3 regions of the Paenibacillus sp. AN1007 genome follow, and region 1 is predicted to be linked to each of the others. Evidence: riboswitches for the same ligand, from Rfam matches in the RefSeq annotation. Region 1 holds a riboswitch; each other region holds the start of a gene.
The links. A riboswitch is a leader RNA that binds a small molecule or an ion and turns the genes downstream of it on or off. The one in region 1 is predicted to bind thiamine pyrophosphate.
Positions count from the first base shown of each region.

Region 2: another riboswitch for thiamine pyrophosphate. It lies ahead of thiM (hydroxyethylthiazole kinase); the one in region 1 lies ahead of ABXS70_RS23745 (ABC transporter substrate-binding protein).
Region 3: another riboswitch for thiamine pyrophosphate. It lies ahead of thiC (phosphomethylpyrimidine synthase ThiC); the one in region 1 lies ahead of ABXS70_RS23745 (ABC transporter substrate-binding protein).

Region 1 covers NZ_CP159992.1:5,301,563-5,307,393, forward strand. The annotation lists gene ABXS70_RS23735 (hypothetical protein) at 653-811, shown strand; gene ABXS70_RS23740 (hypothetical protein) at 867-1,361, opposite strand; TPP riboswitch at 1,654-1,766, shown strand; gene ABXS70_RS23745 (ABC transporter substrate-binding protein) at 1,981-3,021, shown strand; gene ABXS70_RS23750 (MTH1187 family thiamine-binding protein) at 3,181-3,471, shown strand; gene ABXS70_RS23755 (ABC transporter permease) at 3,471-4,229, shown strand; gene ABXS70_RS23760 (ABC transporter ATP-binding protein) at 4,316-5,176, shown strand; gene ABXS70_RS23765 (TatD family hydrolase) at 5,279-5,831, shown strand, end outside.
Region 2 covers NZ_CP159992.1:4,818,629-4,824,459, reverse strand. The annotation lists gene ABXS70_RS21725 (MFS transporter) at 1-41, shown strand, start outside; gene ABXS70_RS21720 (winged helix-turn-helix transcriptional regulator) at 76-531, opposite strand; gene thiE (thiamine phosphate synthase) at 920-1,585, opposite strand; gene thiD (bifunctional hydroxymethylpyrimidine kinase/phosphomethylpyrimidine kinase) at 1,585-2,397, opposite strand; gene thiM (hydroxyethylthiazole kinase) at 2,394-3,206, opposite strand; TPP riboswitch at 3,412-3,514, opposite strand; gene ABXS70_RS21700 (radical SAM/SPASM domain-containing protein) at 3,762-4,643, shown strand; gene ABXS70_RS21695 (pectate lyase) at 5,024-5,692, shown strand.
Region 3 covers NZ_CP159992.1:5,092,918-5,098,748, reverse strand. The annotation lists gene ABXS70_RS22825 (alpha/beta fold hydrolase) at 1-795, opposite strand, end outside; gene ABXS70_RS22820 (IclR family transcriptional regulator) at 1,210-1,953, shown strand; TPP riboswitch at 2,189-2,302, shown strand; gene thiC (phosphomethylpyrimidine synthase ThiC) at 2,739-4,562, shown strand; gene ABXS70_RS22810 (hypothetical protein) at 4,777-5,271, opposite strand; gene ABXS70_RS22805 (aspartate/glutamate racemase family protein) at 5,286-5,831, opposite strand, start outside.

The DNA of each region.
Region 1 (5,831 bases):
ACCCAACTTGCCGAATCCGTATAAATATCCCTGATTCAGCCTCTTGGTCCGCGATAACGGGCGGTTCCGGTTAACTTGGGAAAGTTTCAATTCGCTCCCTGGCGAAAACGCCTCCGAGTTGGATTCTCTTCAACGGCATGATCCGATCTGCAATTGTGTTACTCAGTATATACGAAGACAGAATATAAATGCAACTGATAGATATCCCATTTCAATAAATGATGGAGCTTTCTTCATCCGTTTGTCCAAATCCTGAATCATTACAATGCCCACTTACGTATCTTTACAAAGCTGGATCAAGTAAAATTGAAATAACTTCTAAAACCTCAAGGGGTGAGCTTATGTTTTACTTCATCGTCTTTCTGTTGATTAGTTTAATCGGATTCGTCTTTGGAACCAGAGCCCTGATCATACCGGATTCATGGCCATTCAACCGTAATAAAGACGAGTTAATGCAATCCGACATCATCCGTATCAAATTCCGAGGTATTTTCCTTCTTGCAATTAGCATCGTTATGTCTTTAGCTTCGATTAAGCAATTATTCGAGTAATCGATCTCAAGTTGGATGGTTTTCCTGTAAACAAACTGCACTATGGTTTGATCAGACTACAGATGAGGAGTTGTTGCTTTATGAATATGAGTCCTAACCCTTTGAACTCACAAGAGGCCGAAGCTGCCAAACGAAGAGCAGACGAACTTGCCCACCAAGCTCAGCGAGGTACTTGGATGAGCGGGATTATCACCACGATTATTATAGCCGCTGTTATAATTGGTATTTTATATTGGGTGGCTTACGCTAGAACTTCTTAAGGGAACGCAATTAGCCATTGCCCAGGAAATACTCCTTCGTGACTATTAAAATGAATTAAACGGATACAACGGCTGCTTGTCCTTTGAACAACTTGCCAAATACATACCGTACTAGCGGCCCCAATACGATCAACTGATACGGTAAAGCCAGACTAATGTTACGAGCAATCGTATGAAAATATGCGCCGAACACAGATGCTCCGTCTAACTGATCAGCTGCATAGGCTGTCATAATCCCATATAGAGACATGATCAAAACCATCCCGACAACCATAAAAAAGGACATGGTAACGATCCCTTTGATTCTACTGGATCTCGCAAAAGGGATGGAAAAGGCCATTTTTCTCGCTGCAGGTCCAACGATGAACGACTCCACCACAAAAGCGATGACAAAACAGATTACGAATTGCAGCAGCATCTGCATCGCAGACATCTCGCTTAACATTCCCGTGTGCCATAGATTGAAGGTCATCATGACGACGACCATTCCCGTACACATCATAAGTCCAAAAATAACTTGTTCTTTCTTGCTTCCTGGCAATATACTCATCCTTTCTGTACTGGGATCATTATAGAGATTGTGACCACCCTTACATAAGTGAACATTATGTGAACGATTTGTTGACTAGGGTGTGTCTGAAAACGCTGAAGGAAGCCAATTTTGCTAAATTTTCGTTCCAAGCTAGGAAGTTTTCCGCAGGCGTGCCGGGGCACGTCAAGGGAAAGTGACGAAGCAGGGGGCGAAAAGGCGGTAAAAGATGCACTTCAGTAGTTTTCAAGACACACCCTAGACACACTCCCTTTACTCGCCTATAATTACACCTAGTAATGCCCGTAACTTCATAGTTTCCCAGGGGAGTCGGAATTGGCCGGCTGAGAGTGTATCCCATCAAGATACTAACCCTTAGACCTGATCTGGATCATGCCAGCGTAGGAATCGGAGTATATTGCAACGGCACAGCCATAAGCTGAAAGCCATTCTCTCACGCCTGCACGCGTCCCGGATTACGGGGCGCTTTTTTTGTTTTCTATGGACAAACAGAAACAGAAAAATGACGTTATTCGGACAACCTGCAAGTATAAATTCGTCGATTTATGCAAAGGGATTGGATATGAAGCCAAGGAGTACCCCGTGCCATAGGCCGGACATACCGAAGGAGAGAAACACGATGAAATGGCGTAAAACAATGGGATTGTTACTCATGTGTGTACTGCTGATAACCGCAGCTGCATGTGGTGGCAAAGAAACGGCTCCAGTTGAGCAGAAAGGTGCGGCCAGTTCAGGGAAAACGAACGATGACAGTGGCGCTGCACTGAAAGATGTGAAGGTCGTGCTCGACTGGACGCCTAATACGAATCATACCGGTCTGTACGCAGCAGTGGATCAGGGTTTTTATAAAGCTGCTGGCTTGAATGTAGAGATTGTACAACCAGGTGCCGGCGGTGCAGATACGATGGTTGCCTCGGGTGAAGTGCCGTTTGGCGTCAGCTACCAGGAGAGTGTAACTCAGGCCCGCACGCAGGATGTTCCACTGGTGTCCATTGCAGCAGTTATTCAGCATAATACATCCGGTTTTGCCGCTCCGGTAGATCGCAAGATCAAATCCCCCAAAGACTTTGAAGGTAAAACTTACGGCGGCTGGGGTTCTCCGGTAGAAGAAGCCGTGATGCAGTCCATTATGGAGGGCGAAGGTGCTGATGTATCCAAAGTTAAAAACATTAACATGGGCGATGCCGATTTCTTCACAGCCGTGAAACGGGACATTGATTTTGCCTGGATCTTCTACGCTTGGACAGGAATTGAGGCTGAACTGCGCGGGGAGCCGATTGACATGTTATATGTGAAGGATTATGCCAAAGCGCTGGACTATTACACCCCTGTGCTTGTAACCAACGAGCAAACGATTCAGAAGGACCCTGAACTGGTGAAAGCTTTCCTGAAGGCCACTTCTGAAGGATACCAATATGCGATTGATCACCCTGAAGAAGCAGCGAATATTTTGATTAAAGCTGTACCCGATCTGGACAAGGAATTAGTAGTGGCAAGCCAGAAATGGCTCAGCCCGAAATATAAGGATGATGCACCGCGCTGGGGTGAACAAAAGGAAGACGTATGGAAAAACTACACCGACTGGATGTTCAGCAAGAAACTGCTGGATAAAAAGATTGATGTAACGAAAGCCTATACGAACGAGTTTTTACCACAATAAAATGAATCTAAATGTAACACTGAAATATGATATTTACACGTTTGAACGAAGAGGAAAGAACTTAAAAAAGCAAAGCGATCGTCTATAAGGTTCGCCGAGTTCCCCCTTCTACATCAACTTCTTATTTTAAATACACCCGAAAAGGAGTTTTGATCTCTCATGGCAAGTACATTACTCAGCATTCAAGTTATTCCCAAAACGCCGAACGGCGAGAACTCCTATCCATACGTAGACCGTGCCATCGAAGTGATTCAGCAATCCGGCCTGAAATATCAGGTCAATGCACTCGACACTACCATGGAAGGCGAACTGGAGGAGCTGCTGGAGGTTGTCCGTAAAATGCACGAAGTACTCGTGGAAGCTGGCAGCCCAAGCATTATCTCACAGATCAAAATTGCACATAGTCCAGACGGATTCAGCATGGATACGCTGACGGAGAAATACCGCTAATGTCTTCCTATTTCAAAAGTGTATGGCCGCCCTTTGTGGCGGTTATTCTCTTTATTGCGATATGGCAGGGGGCGGTCTCCCTGTTCCATATTGAGAAATGGATGCTGCCTGCACCCTCTGACATTGCCCATGAAGCAGCTTCTCAAGCCGATCGACTTGGCATGCACGCTTCTGCAACAATTCAGTTAACACTCATCGGTTTTGCGGCAGGTACGGCCGTTGGTCTGCTGATTGCAATGGTGCTGCATCTGATCCCTTTTCTCAAATCGGCCTTGTATCCACTGCTTATTCTTAGTCAAAATATTCCGACCATCGCGCTCGCACCGCTTCTGCTGATCTGGTTCGGCTTCGGCCTGCTGCCCAAGCTGATTACGATCATTCTGGTCTGCTTCTTTCCAGTGGCCGTTGCGGCCATGGATGGGCTGACACGCACCGATGCTGCCATGATGAACTATATGCGTATGGCGGGTGCGAAGCGCCGTCATATCTTCTGGAAGCTGGAGCTTCCCCACGCTCTGCCGTCCATATTCTCGGGCATCAAAATCGCTGCGACATACAGCGTGATGGGCGCCATCATCGCCGAGTGGATCGGTGCTGACAAGGGCATCGGCTATTATATGATGCTGCAGAAGTCAGCGTATCGGACAGATCGTCTTTTTGTCGCCATTATGATTATCGTAGCGCTCAGCCTGCTGCTCTTCCTGCTGATCGCACTGCTGGAGAAACTGCTTGTCCGCTGGCGTCCACAGAAACGCTAGATTGAATTCACTGCTGGAAACAATGCTTGGGATTGTTAACAGCTTAGAAAGTTATCGTATTTTGTACATTAGGATGTGATCCTCATATGAAACAGCAACAGGACCAACATGCCGAACATGATGCTTCAGCTCCGCTCCCACCTGCGCTGGACATCGCCGATGTTCACGTGTCCTTCAAAGAACGGCGGCGTAAACTGCCTGTGCTGAACGGCCTGTCTCTGACAGTGAAAAAAGGGGAATTCGTCGCTATCGTTGGCCCTTCCGGCTGCGGTAAAAGCACCCTGTTCCACATCATCGGCGGCCTGCTGACACCGCAGAACGGCGATGTGTTCATGAACGGCAAGCAGGTTACCGGAGAGCGCGGGCATATCAGCTACATGCCGCAGCAGCCCGCTCTTTTTCCATGGCGGACGATTGAAGATAATGTGCTGCTGGCTGGCGAGGTCGCATCTTCCGCAGCTTTCGCTGCCCCAGGTGCTCAGCCCGCTGCGCGTGCCGAAGCACTTGCAGCGGCACGGCAGTGGCTGGGCAGTGTTGGCCTTGCCGGATTCGAGCGGGCATACCCTCATCAGCTGTCAGGCGGCATGCAGCAGCGTGCCGCTTTCCTGCGGGCGCTGCTCAGCCCGCAGGAGCTGATGCTGCTCGATGAGCCGTTCAGCGCGCTCGACGCCCTGACCCGAAGCGACATGCAGCGCTGGCTTCTGGATATCTGGGAACAGAACCGCCGCTCAGTGCTGTTCATCACCCACAATATCGAGGAAGCGCTGCTGCTGGCAGATCGGGTCTATGTGTTATCGAACCGGCCTGCGGCTGTGCTGCATGAGGTTCAGGTTCCTTTTGACCGGCCGAGACAAGAAACTATTACGGAAGAACCCGCTTTTCTCGAACGCAAACGACAGATTGCGCAGTGGATGAAAGAAGAACAGCAGAAAGCCCGCCTATTATGATAGCGCGGGCTTTTAAGTTATTTTTTTCCTAATTTGGTGATCCAACTCGCTCCATTTGGCGTTATATATATGAATACCCATGATACAAGGAGGAACTCCTTCATGCATTCCCAAACGTTTGCACCGCTGATCGACGCCCATCTTCATTTGGATAAATACAAACCGGAAGAACAGGAGGAGATGCTGCTCAGCTTCTCATCGCAGCAGGTCGAGGCTGTCATTGCCGTCTCTATGAACCTGGATTCCGCTCATGCCAATCTGAAGCTCGCCAAACAGCATCCACGTTACGTGTACCCTGCGTTTGGTTACCATCCCGAACAGCCGATGCCATCTCTTACCGAACAGGAGCAGTTCTTTCAATGGATCGAAGAACACATTGGACATGCCATAGCCATTGGTGAAGTCGGCTTACCCTATTACAGCCGCGAAGAAGCACGGCGGTCAGGTCTGGAATTTGATCAGAGGGGATATATTGATCTGCTCGAACAGTTCATTATGCTCGCCAAAAAGCACAACAAACCCGTTATTCTGCATGCGGTGTACGAAGATGCGGGTATCGCCTGTGATCTGCTGGAGAAACATCAGTACACGCGTGCTCACTTTCACTGGTTCAAAGGCTCAAAACAGACGATACGGCGTATGGCCAACAACGGTT
Region 2 (5,831 bases), 480 kb from region 1:
CGTTGAGCTCTAAAAAACACGGATTTCCTAGTTCACCTTAAAAATGTAGATATCTAAATTAGAAAAGATGGACGGTTAGGAATCCTTTGAGATCAGGAACTGGGGTTCTTCCATTAGGTTTTTACATGCAATAGGCGAGGACATTGCGATAAGTGTAGTATAGGTTCCATATTTGTCACATTGGTTTCCAAATGCCTCTAAGTCTGCGATAGAATCTGTCATGATTTTCAATAAATAATTATGTTCTCCACTGACGCGATAACATTCTACAACTTCGGGCGAAACACGGCAGAAATCAAGGAAAGCAGTGCATTCTCTAGTTCGAAATAGTAGATAGGATGTACTTTGTTTTCCTAATTTTTGCGGATTAAGGACGGTGCGATACCCTTCAATAACACCGCTTTCCTCCAGTCGTTTTACACGTTCTGTGACGGCTGGCTGTGAAAGTCCCACCAATTTTCCTAATTCGGTCATGGACAATCTGGCTTGGTTTTCCATATGGAACAGGATGTTTCTATCGATCTGATCCATAAACTCACTCCCTTTTATTATATAGGTTATTTCGTGAAGAGACTTTTATATTCATAGTAATTAAAAGATAATGTTTTGTAAATGTGAAGCTTTATAACAGAAATGATTTATATATTAAATATGCTTGGGATGGAGGGGTGGGGGATGAAATAGATATGTGCGTGATGCAAGGTGGGAAGAAGGTGAGAAAGGTGAAAGGATTTAAAGGATACAGAAGGAGATATGGTGCGCTGCAGGATGAACTGTTTGCGGAAGGATAAGGATGAAAAATGATGCAGGAGGATGTGTAGTTTGCAGAACAAGGCAAAGGAGGAGAAGAATAAAACAAGAATGCAAAGGCTGCAGACCGAGTGGCTGCAGCCTTTGCATTCTCGGGCAGGGAGCACGGCTATGCCTGCTCCCTGCGCAGGATCGCGGCGAGCTGTGCAGCCGCTGCGTGCACATCGGCCGCGCCCGCGATGGCGGAGATGACGGCGACGCCGTCGGCTCCAGCCGCCATCACGGCGGCCGCGGTATCGGGCGTAATGCCGCCGATACCAACCACCGGAACCGCGATGCCTGCGGCGCGCAGTTCCGCCATCCCGGCGGGGCCCAGCACAGCGTGGGCATCCGCTTTGGAGCGCGTCGGGTACATTGGCCCGATGCCAAGATAGTCTGCGCCCGCCTGCACGGCAAGGCGGGCTTCAAGGGCGGAGTGGGCGGATACGCCAAGCATCCGCCCTTCGCCAATGCGGGCGCGCACCAGCGCCGCGTCCGCATCGTCCTGACCGACGTGTACACCGTCGGCCTCTACAGCCACAGCCAGCTCCACATCATCGTTCACGATGAACGGTATCCCGTGCTGGCTGCACACCTCGCGAAGCCGCAGCGCAAGCGCTGTTCGGGCTTCGCCTGTCAGGGCGCCAGTTCCCTTCTCGCGGAACTGGAACAGCGTGATGCCGCCAGCGATCGCCTGGCGCAGCACCTCCACCGGGTCACGCGTCGTATTGACGCTGCCCATCACCAAATACAACTGCAGCGCACGGCGTACCGCTTCCGTATCCCATCTACGCATCAGCATGCACCTCGCTGTCTGCGCTGGTACGCGAAGTGATTCGTCGGTCCGTGCCCGGCCCCGAATCCCAGCTCATCTTCAATGGCTGCCTGAATGAAGGCTCGCGCGGTTGTAACGGCAGCCAGAACAGAAGAACCCTTGGCCAGTTCGGCCGTAATGGCAGCAGAGAAGGTGCAGCCGGTTCCGTGCGTATGACGTGTCATTACACGCAGGTTCTCCAGGTAATGAAAGGACTGCCCGTCGTACAGAACATCCACTACCGTTCCGCTACCAGTCTCATGTCCTCCTTTGATCAGGGCATACGTTGTGCCCATCTGTACCAATTGTTTTGCAGCTTCTTCGCGTTCGTTCAGATTGGTTATGTTCATACCCGTAAGCAGTTCAGCTTCCGGGATGTTAGGTGTTGTGAGCAGGGCATGGGGCATCAGCTCCTCAACAAGTGCCTGCACCGCCTCCTGCTGGAGGAGAGGTGCACCGCCTTTAGCTACCATCACCGGATCGATCACCAGATTGGTCCAGCCGAACTGCTGCCATTTTGCCGCGACAAGACGAATAATCTCGGCACTATACAGCATGCCTGTCTTGACCGCACGCGGCTGAAAGTCTTCTCCCGTTGAATCGAGCTGCTGGGCTATGCCTTCATAACTGATGGGAAATACGCCCTGCACACCCATAGTGTTCTGTGCAGCGATCGCAGTAATCACCGTCATTCCGTATACACCAAGCTCCTGGAAGGTTTTGAGATCAGCCTGAATTCCGGCACCGCCACCGTTATCAGAACCTGCAATCGTTAATGCCTGCGTAATGTTCATCGTACACCTCCCCGAATCTGGCGAATCTGCGCGTGCTCCGAGAGCAGTTCAGGTGTCACCTGTGCTAATTGATTTAGAAATTCCATCTGGAAGCTGCCAGGGCCCTGATGAGCTGTTCGAGCTGCAGCCCGTTCAGCGGAAACACCATAAAAGGCAGCTGCCTCGGTCACACTGTGCAGTAAATCATCTCCTGGTGCGGCAGCGGCAGCGAAAGCACCAATCACCGAGCTTAGAAGGCAGCCTGCGCCTGTCACTTGGGTGAGTAAAGCATGTCCGTTGCTGGTCAGAAATGTTTGATACCCGTCCGTAATAACATCGTACTGACCTGTAATGACGATAATGCAGCCCAGCCGCTGTGCAGCGCGCTCCGCAATGTCAATCCGGTCACCCTCTCCAGTTCCGGCATCCACACCTTTGATATTCCACGGCACCCCAATGACATGGGCCACCTCGGCAGCATTACCGCGCAGCACAGTGAGACGAAGCTCACGAACCAGCTTCTGCACCGTATCGGTGCGATAAGCGGTTGCTCCCGCACCAACCGGATCAAGTACAACAGGTACATGATGTGCATTGGCAGACTTCCCGGCCAGCAGGATCGACTGAACAACTCTTTCATCCAATGTGCCAATGTTCAGAACGACTGCTCCAGCCATACGGGCAGCATCAGCGGCTTCTTCATGAGCATAAGCCATGAACGGAGAGGCACCAAGGGCAAGCAGACCATTTGCAGTAAAAGGAGCAACCACAAGGTTGGTAATGTTATGAATCAAAGGATTGAGTGTACGTACACGTTGAAGATATGACATCGCAATTTCCTCCTTGATCTAAAATGATCTGATGATGGTGAATCATGTGACATCCATTTGCACGTTGGGAATAGAGAAGATAATCGTCCGGTTCCTTTGCGATGGAATATAAAAAAAGCCCCACCCATTTCCGGAGAAATGAGCAGGGCTTCCAGTTGTAACTATGGTGATGGTTCCCCTTAACAACTAGGGAGAATCCACTATTCATAAAGGCTGCTCACTTCCCTCCGCTGGTATAATCCAGATCAGGTTCAAAGGGTCCGAATATAACGATTCGTCTCAGCCGTAAGGCTCCCCTAGTGTATTGTGCAAAATATGGAGTTATGTCCCCAGTCTATATCACATCCTGCCATAATGTAAAGAGGACTGGCTGACTGTGAATACGTTGAAAGCTGCGCAGAAAAAGAAGATGTTTCTGAATAATTTGGTTTATCTTGATTCGTTATTCGGATTTACCTTCGTTCATTAACCCGATATAATGGAGATTGGCCCATACGGCCGTATTACGAATGAGGGCAGGACATGTGTTCCTCCCGGCAGAATGGGGACCCTGAGTTGAAAACGTTCAAGAAAGTATACATTGAAATTACGAGCATCTGTAATCTGGCATGCAGCTTTTGTCCACAAACGAAGCGTGCCAAAGGATTTATCGACCCTGAAGTCTTTAATAATATATTGGATCAGATCAAACCGCACACCAAACACATCTACCTGCACGTCAAAGGGGAACCGCTGCTGCATCCCAAAATTGACGTGCTGCTGGACTCCGCCCATGCCAAAGGATTCAAAGTAAACATTACAACGAACGGTACACTGCTGCCGAAAACACAGCATAAATTGATAGGTAAACCTGCACTGAGACAGATGAATTTCTCGCTGCACAGCTTCGACGGTCATGAAGGCTCTACCGACCGTGACGGATATCTGCGTAACATTTTGACTTTTGTACGTGAAGCCGTGAAACATAATGTCATTGTCTCGTTTCGATTATGGAATCTGACACAGGACAACTTTACGAATGCACAGAGGAATCGAAACCGAGAGACGCTGGAGGTGCTGGAGCGTGAATTCAATCTGGACTTCCGGATTGAGGAAAAAGTCGTTCCAGGCAGCGGCATAAAAATCGCGCCGAATGTGTACCTGAATCAGGATCATGAATTCCAGTGGCCAAGTCTGGATGCACCTGAAGATGATGGTAGGGGCTTCTGCCATGCACTGCGCAGTCAGGCCGCTGTGCTGGTGGACGGAACCGTCGTTCCCTGCTGTCTGGATGGAGAGGGTGTTATTAACCTGGGTAACATCCATGAGAAGTCTTTCTCGGAAATTGTGGATGGAGAGCGTGCGAACAATCTGGTGTACGGTTTCTCTAAACGTGAGGCTGTAGAGGAATTATGCCGCAAGTGTGGGTACCGTCAGCGGTTCGGAGCCGGAGCCTGAGACAAGAGTTAGAATAGCAGGATGGATTACACGAGATCAGGACTGATCTGCCGAAAAAGGAATAAGATACTCCAAGACTCTACTGTCTGCAAGCAGACGATAGAGTCTTTTTTGATGAACTTGATGGTAATTAGGACGGTAAAAAACAGCATATACCAAGTTAATATCGGTACATATCATCGGAATGGAATATGATGATAAATACAGTTCGATCCGTTTTTATGCCGGGGAATGTAAATGTGATCCAGGGATTATTCCTGTAATCTTCCTTTTTATGTAGGATTAAGACAGGTTCCGGGCAGTGCTTACTGCTGCGGTTCCGTGAGACAAGCCTGCGGCTTGCAGACAAATCCATTTAAATTATAGGGAGGATGTTGATGATGAAAAAGATGTTAACGCTGTTGTTGTCCGCTGGTCTGGTTGCTTCCATATTTGGTGTTATGCCTGCGGCGGCTGCGCCAACGGTTGTAAATTCAACGATTGTTGTACCTAAGGGCACAACGTATGATGGACAGGGAAAAACCTTTGTAGCCAACCCGTCTACACTGGGTGATGGTTCTCAGGCAGAAAATCAAAAGCCGGTCTTCCGGCTCGAAGCAGGCGCTACCCTGAAAAATGTCATCCTCGGTGCGCCAGCAGCAGATGGTGTGCATTGTTATGGCAGCTGTAACATCTCAAATGTGGTATGGCAGGATGTAGGCGAGGATGCGTTAACACTAAAATCATCAGGAACAGTGAACATTACAGGTGGTGCCGCATACAAGGCATACGATAAAGTGTTTCAGATCAATGCAGCAGGCACCATTAACATCAAAAACTTCCGTGCCGATGATATCGGCAAGCTGGTTCGGCAAAATGGAGGCACAACCTTTGCAGTCAACATGACGCTGGATAACTCCAATATTTCCAATGTGAAAGATGCTATTATGCGTACGGACAGCCCTGTATCTCAAGGAAAAATCACCAATACCCGCTATTCCAAAGTACCGACACTATTCAAGGGTTTTGCTTCAGGTAAAACGAGCCAGTCCGGTAATACGCAGTATTAAACTGCACCATGCGAAGAGATCAAACAAACCAGATGCTGTAACCAAGGAGCTGCGCTGATGCGATACAGATGCAGTGAAATATCCCATACTGGACCTATCTACCCAATAAACTAACCGTTTATGCTTTTCACTACACATG
Region 3 (5,831 bases), 210 kb from region 1:
CGGGAACGGATAGTCTTTCTTTTTAACTTCCTGGTACGGAATCTGCTGCAGACCGGTACCGTTCAACACCGGGAAGAGCAGCTTCATAATCTCCAGTGTAGGCTGACGCGGCAGATTAATCTGATTGTGAATGTTGTGGTAGAGTGTATCCGGCTCCAGCAGGAAAGTGCTGTCCAGAATCATGGCATTCACTTCATCGGTCAGCAGCCCAGTCTGCAGGGCGGTTCCGGCTCCCATAGAGAAACCCCAGACAACCAGTTCCTGTGCGCCGCGCTGCTTGGCAAACTGAATCGCTCCGAGCAGCTGCTGGGACTCGGCTTTGCCGCCGGTAGCTACGGCTCTGTTGACCTGAGATGCAAAGCCGTAATCAAACATGACCACATTAAAACCGAGCTGATGTGCATAGTGGGCGAGATCGTACATAGGTACCCATGTTTCCTCTCGGTTCGCTCCATAACCATGGCTGAAAATAATGGTTTTGCCCGTATCAGTGGCAGCGGGAATATACCAGCCCTGCATTGTTCGGCTGCCGTCCGCTGCGGGGAAGGTAATGTCTTCGTATTTCATATTTTTAGCCTGCATCGGATTCGAAAAGACCGGAGCAACTGTAGGATTCGACAGCACCCAAGCGATATAACCATGTAAGGCAATAAAACAAAACAACAGGAAAAAAACAACGGAGAGCAGCAGCGCTACGACAATATGTTTGAACCGGATCAGCCTCGGTGACAATGAAGAGGGCAGATCGGACACTTTGGTATGCAGCGGGGCTTCGCTCTGGGATGTCGGATACATGCACGCCCCTCCTTTAAAATTCGGTTAAAGATTCATTCCGCTGAAGTTAACGGCGATGTTAAAAGAATAACATTTCATATCGTTTATCTCGTACATACTATTATGACATCCTGATCCTAAAGTCACATTTTAGTGATCATAAGTGAAAGGGTTCCTGTCTTTATCGTATGTTCCGATATCATCAAAGTCAATTGATTGACGGCATTTGTTACGCAATTGTTATATAGTTCTTTAGATGTATAGATAACATTTCCATAGCGTGTAATTTACAGGAGATTAAAGCCTTATAAAATGATCATAAATATATATTTTTCCCCTGCCTCGCAGCTATTTTTGGTTTACAGATGAGACCGTTTCTCATATAATTTATGTAACCAAGTTTCATGTGATGAAACATGAGGAGGGCATTATGCCATGGAAGACCGCAAGTTAACCGTCCGTGCTGTCGAACGGGCGCTGGATATATTATTATGTTTTACCACGCGGAGCGATCTTGGACTCACCGAAATTGCCAGCCAGATTGGTCTGCACAAAAGTACGGTGCATCGGTTGATGGCTACGCTGGAGGATAAGGGCTTTGTGATACGCGATGCGGCTACCGAGAAATACCGGCTAGGCATTCGCATCTGGGAATTGTCGGCGCATATGTCGCGCAGCGATGATCCAGCCATTTTGCTGCTGCCTGCGATGGAGCGGCTCCGAGATCGTCTGGGTGAAACTGTGAGTCTTTACCTTCGTGACGGCAGTGAGCGGATTCGTATTCAGGCGGTGCAGAGTGATCAGGCCATTCGGCGTGTTGCACCCGTTGGTGCGAGACTGCCGCTTTCGGTGGGGGCATCCAGCAAAGTGCTGATGGCTTTTGCCGCCGAAGAGGACCGGGAGGAACTGATGAACGGCCCGGAATGGCCGGTGTTTATCGATCCAGCAGTGTATTTGGCGCAGATGGAGGATATTCGGGTGAGCGGTTATGCCACCAGTTATGAGGAACGTGAGCCAGGAGCTGCAGCTGTGTCTGTACCGATTATGGATCGCAAGGGTAATATTGCGGCAGCACTTTCCGTGTCCGGACCGGTCAGCAGGCTCTCACAGGAAACACTGCATGAGTATGCGCCGGTATTGAAAGAAGCAGCTGCGCAAATGGGACTTATGTTGTCATAAGTGTCTGCTGATATTGGTATGTGATGCGGTATCGATATGTTTTATAGAGGGGCAAAGCGGGCTAAAGGGAGCTTTTTCAGCCACCTTCGCCTGAATGTCACACAGATGAGCCGGTCCCTCTGGAATATAAAGGTTGTATTTATATCCAGTTTAAGCTACTCTGTAATGGACGGCCCAGCGGGGCCAGATGAATGTCATCTTTTGATTTGAACGCGGCCTGGTTGCCGCAATACGTTTACGTTACTGGGGGAGTCCGAATTGTCCGGACTGAGACGGGATCGCATGAGATCCCGGACCCTTTGCACCTGATCTGGATCATACCAGCGTAGGGAAGTAATCGGCCATATGATCACATACACCATGGACGTTGTCTATGGACAAATGCTGCATTGCAGCGGTTTGTCCATGCTGCGTGCAGGGTGATGGACATAAGTCGGTTCCTTCGGAACCGGCTTTTTTATATACGGCGGCAAGCAGAGAGTCATTCGTTGTTGTGCTTTACCATCGCGGTACCTTTGGAGTTCTGGGGCAGCCGTTCAGGGCATGTTGATGATGGAAAATAACAACGGAACCATGAAATTACGCTGAACGGATCAGTATAGTAATCTCGGTTCTCGTGCTGCTGTACATAAAAATCTGTCTCTTGGATCTATCGGGCTGCTTGAGCAGGATCACTCCTGCTGTGCTTCTGTGCTTTGGATGTTTTCTGTCAGGTGTGGTCGTTGGAGCTGACGCATTAGTGAGAGAATGCACAAAAGAAGATCACAGAGGAGGAAACAGGAGACATGAGTACACATAACCAAACGGGCAAGCAGATTGGAATAGAGGAATTGGGGAACGATGGCCATCCGGTGGAAAAGAAAACCGGAGCGGCTGGCGGGGTTCAGCCCTTCCCGGGCAGCCGCAAAGTGTACATTCAGGGCTCACGACCGGACATAGCTGTACCGGAGCGTGAAATTGCCCTGCATGACACGAATACTCCCCAAGGGGTGGAGCATAATGAGCCGCTGCGTGTCTACGATACGAGCGGCCCGATGACCGATCCCGAATTCCAGATGGACATTCGGAAGGGACTGCCTGCGCTCCGAAATCACTGGATCATGGAGCGCGGTGATGTAGAAGCATACGAGGGCCGCGCCGTTAAACCGGAGGATAACGGATTGAAGCCTGGAGGACGGAGAGCTGGAGCGGAGGAATACCCAGGCTTTCGCGGACAGCCGCTGCGTGCTCTGGGTGGGCGCTGCGTTACACAGATGCACTATGCGCGGCAGGGTCTGATTACGCCAGAGATGGAATACGCAGCTATTCGTGAAGGGGTGGAGCCGGAATTTGTACGGCAGGAGCTGGCGAGCGGCCGGGCGATTCTGCCCTCCAACATCAATCACCCGGAGAGTGAGCCGATGCTGATTGGTCGTCATTTTCATGTCAAGATCAATGCCAATATCGGTAATTCTGCTGTATCTTCCTCGATCGAGGAGGAGGTGGAGAAGATGACCTGGGCTGTACGGTGGGGATCGGATACGGTGATGGATCTCTCCACTGGGAAAGACATTCATACCACCCGGGAATGGATCATTCGCAACTCTCCGGTGCCGATTGGTACGGTGCCGCTCTATCAGGCGCTGGAGAAGGTGAATGGCGAGGCGGAAGCCCTCACTTGGGAACTGTATCGGGATACGCTGATTGAACAGGCGGAGCAGGGTGTGGATTATTTTACGATTCATGCCGGCGTGCTGCTGCGTTATATTCCAATGACGGCGAAACGCATGACGGGTATTGTATCGCGTGGCGGGTCGATTATGGCGGCGTGGTGTCTGGCACATCATCAGGAGAATTTTTTGTACACTCATTTTGAAGAAATTTGCGAGATTATGAAAAGGTATGATGTGGCGTTCTCCCTCGGGGATGGACTGCGCCCAGGGAGCATCTACGATGCCAATGACGAGGCACAGATGGCGGAACTGGCAACGCTCGGGGAATTGACGCAGATCGCGTGGAAGCATGATGTTCAGGTCATGATCGAAGGGCCGGGCCATGTGCCGATGCACAAGATCAAGGAGAATGTAGATTTGCAGATGGAAATCTGCCAGGAAGCTCCTTTCTATACACTCGGGCCGCTGACTACTGACATTGCTCCGGGCTATGATCACATTACGTCTGCAATCGGGGCAGCGATGATTGGTTGGTTTGGTACGTCCATGCTCTGCTATGTTACGCCGAAGGAGCATCTCGGGCTCCCAAATAAGGATGACGTGCGCGAAGGGGTAATCGCTTATAAAATAGCTGCTCATGCCGCTGATTTGGCCAAAGGGCATCCACGTGCCCAGCGCCGGGATGATGCACTTTCGAAAGCACGTTTCGAATTCCGCTGGCGGGATCAGTTTAACCTGTCTCTGGACCCGGAACGGGCACTGTCCTACCATGACGAGACACTGCCTGCAGAAGGGGCCAAGGAGGCACATTTCTGCTCCATGTGTGGGCCGAAGTTCTGCAGCATGCGCATCACGCAGGATATCCGCGCTTTTGCCGCAGATCGCGGCTTGAAGGAAGAAGAGGCAGTCGCCGCTGGGATGCAGGCGAAGGCTGAGGAGTATCGGGCACGTTCATAGATTATGACTAATCTGCTGACGTAGACCGTGACTGTTAAGGTAGGTCGTAGATGGCCAGCTGAATAGAGCATAGAATGGTTCAAACTAATAAAAGTGACCCAACAGGCATGTCGAGCCTGAACTTGGGTCACTTTTTTATGTATCGGAGTATGAGAGCAGTGAGCAGTGATGCTGGATTGTTCACTTGAGGCAGTCAACTTCCAACATGACGTAACTAGTCATAATACCCTTTGGCATAGACAGCAGCCGTAGAGAAGCAGAGGTGTTTCATTTCGTCCTGCTGATTTTCGGGCGGCATCTCCAGAAACCACTTCTCCTGCATATCCTGCCGTGTCATCGGCACCGGACGCCACAGAATCAAGCCGATCTGATCGAACTGGAAGCTGCATCCGAGTTCAGGATCTTCCCGGTCATACGGCGATATTTCATCCAACTGCGGAATGAGAACGTCAGCTTCGGTGCCCAGAAGATCGAGTTTACCGAGCATACATTTGAATTCATCGCTCTCATAAAATTCAATAAATTGAGCTTTGCCCTGGGCATCATACTCAACTTTGGGATCAAGGCTGAACGCGTCTGTCTGCTCAACTTCGTTCTGTGTCATCCCCAGCCGGATATCACCGATGGATTGACCTGGTTCTACAGTGAGGTGCTTCATCATGTTCTCCTCTCCAAAATAGAAATGGTACATGCGTTTAGCAGTGGCCATCTAATCCCCTGCACTCAACTTCTTGGTGTAATGCCAATGTCGCGCTCCAGGCTTGCGCCTAAACCTGTAAGTGGTGTGTAGATGGTAATGCCTGAATCGATGGAGGCCTGCTCCGAGGCGGGAGCCATTGAAAGTTGAGCGGCAATAAGGCAGCTGTTCTTGCGTTCTACAGCAAGCTGGTGCAGTGCATCTTTTAAAGCTGCCAGGTAGCTTTCCTGTTCACCGCGCATAATCATGTCAAACAGCCCAGGGAGCAGCACGGATTCAAGCTCCGGCTTGTCCTCTCCTGCCAGATGCTGATCCAGATGTTCACGATACCGGGCCATGGTTGGTTCCACTGTAGCCGGGTTGGTGAACGCCAGCAAATATCGCTTCGGATGTGTGCGCATCATGGCGAGCAGTGAATCATCAATACCCGTTACCGGAATTGGTAACGGTTGCTTCTGCTGTTCCAGCACTGCTGTAAACAAGGTGCATGTCACAAGAATGGCATCAGCGTGACAGCGGCTCATCCACTGCAGTGTCTGATTTACTTTTTCCTGAACAAGAGTGCTGCTGAA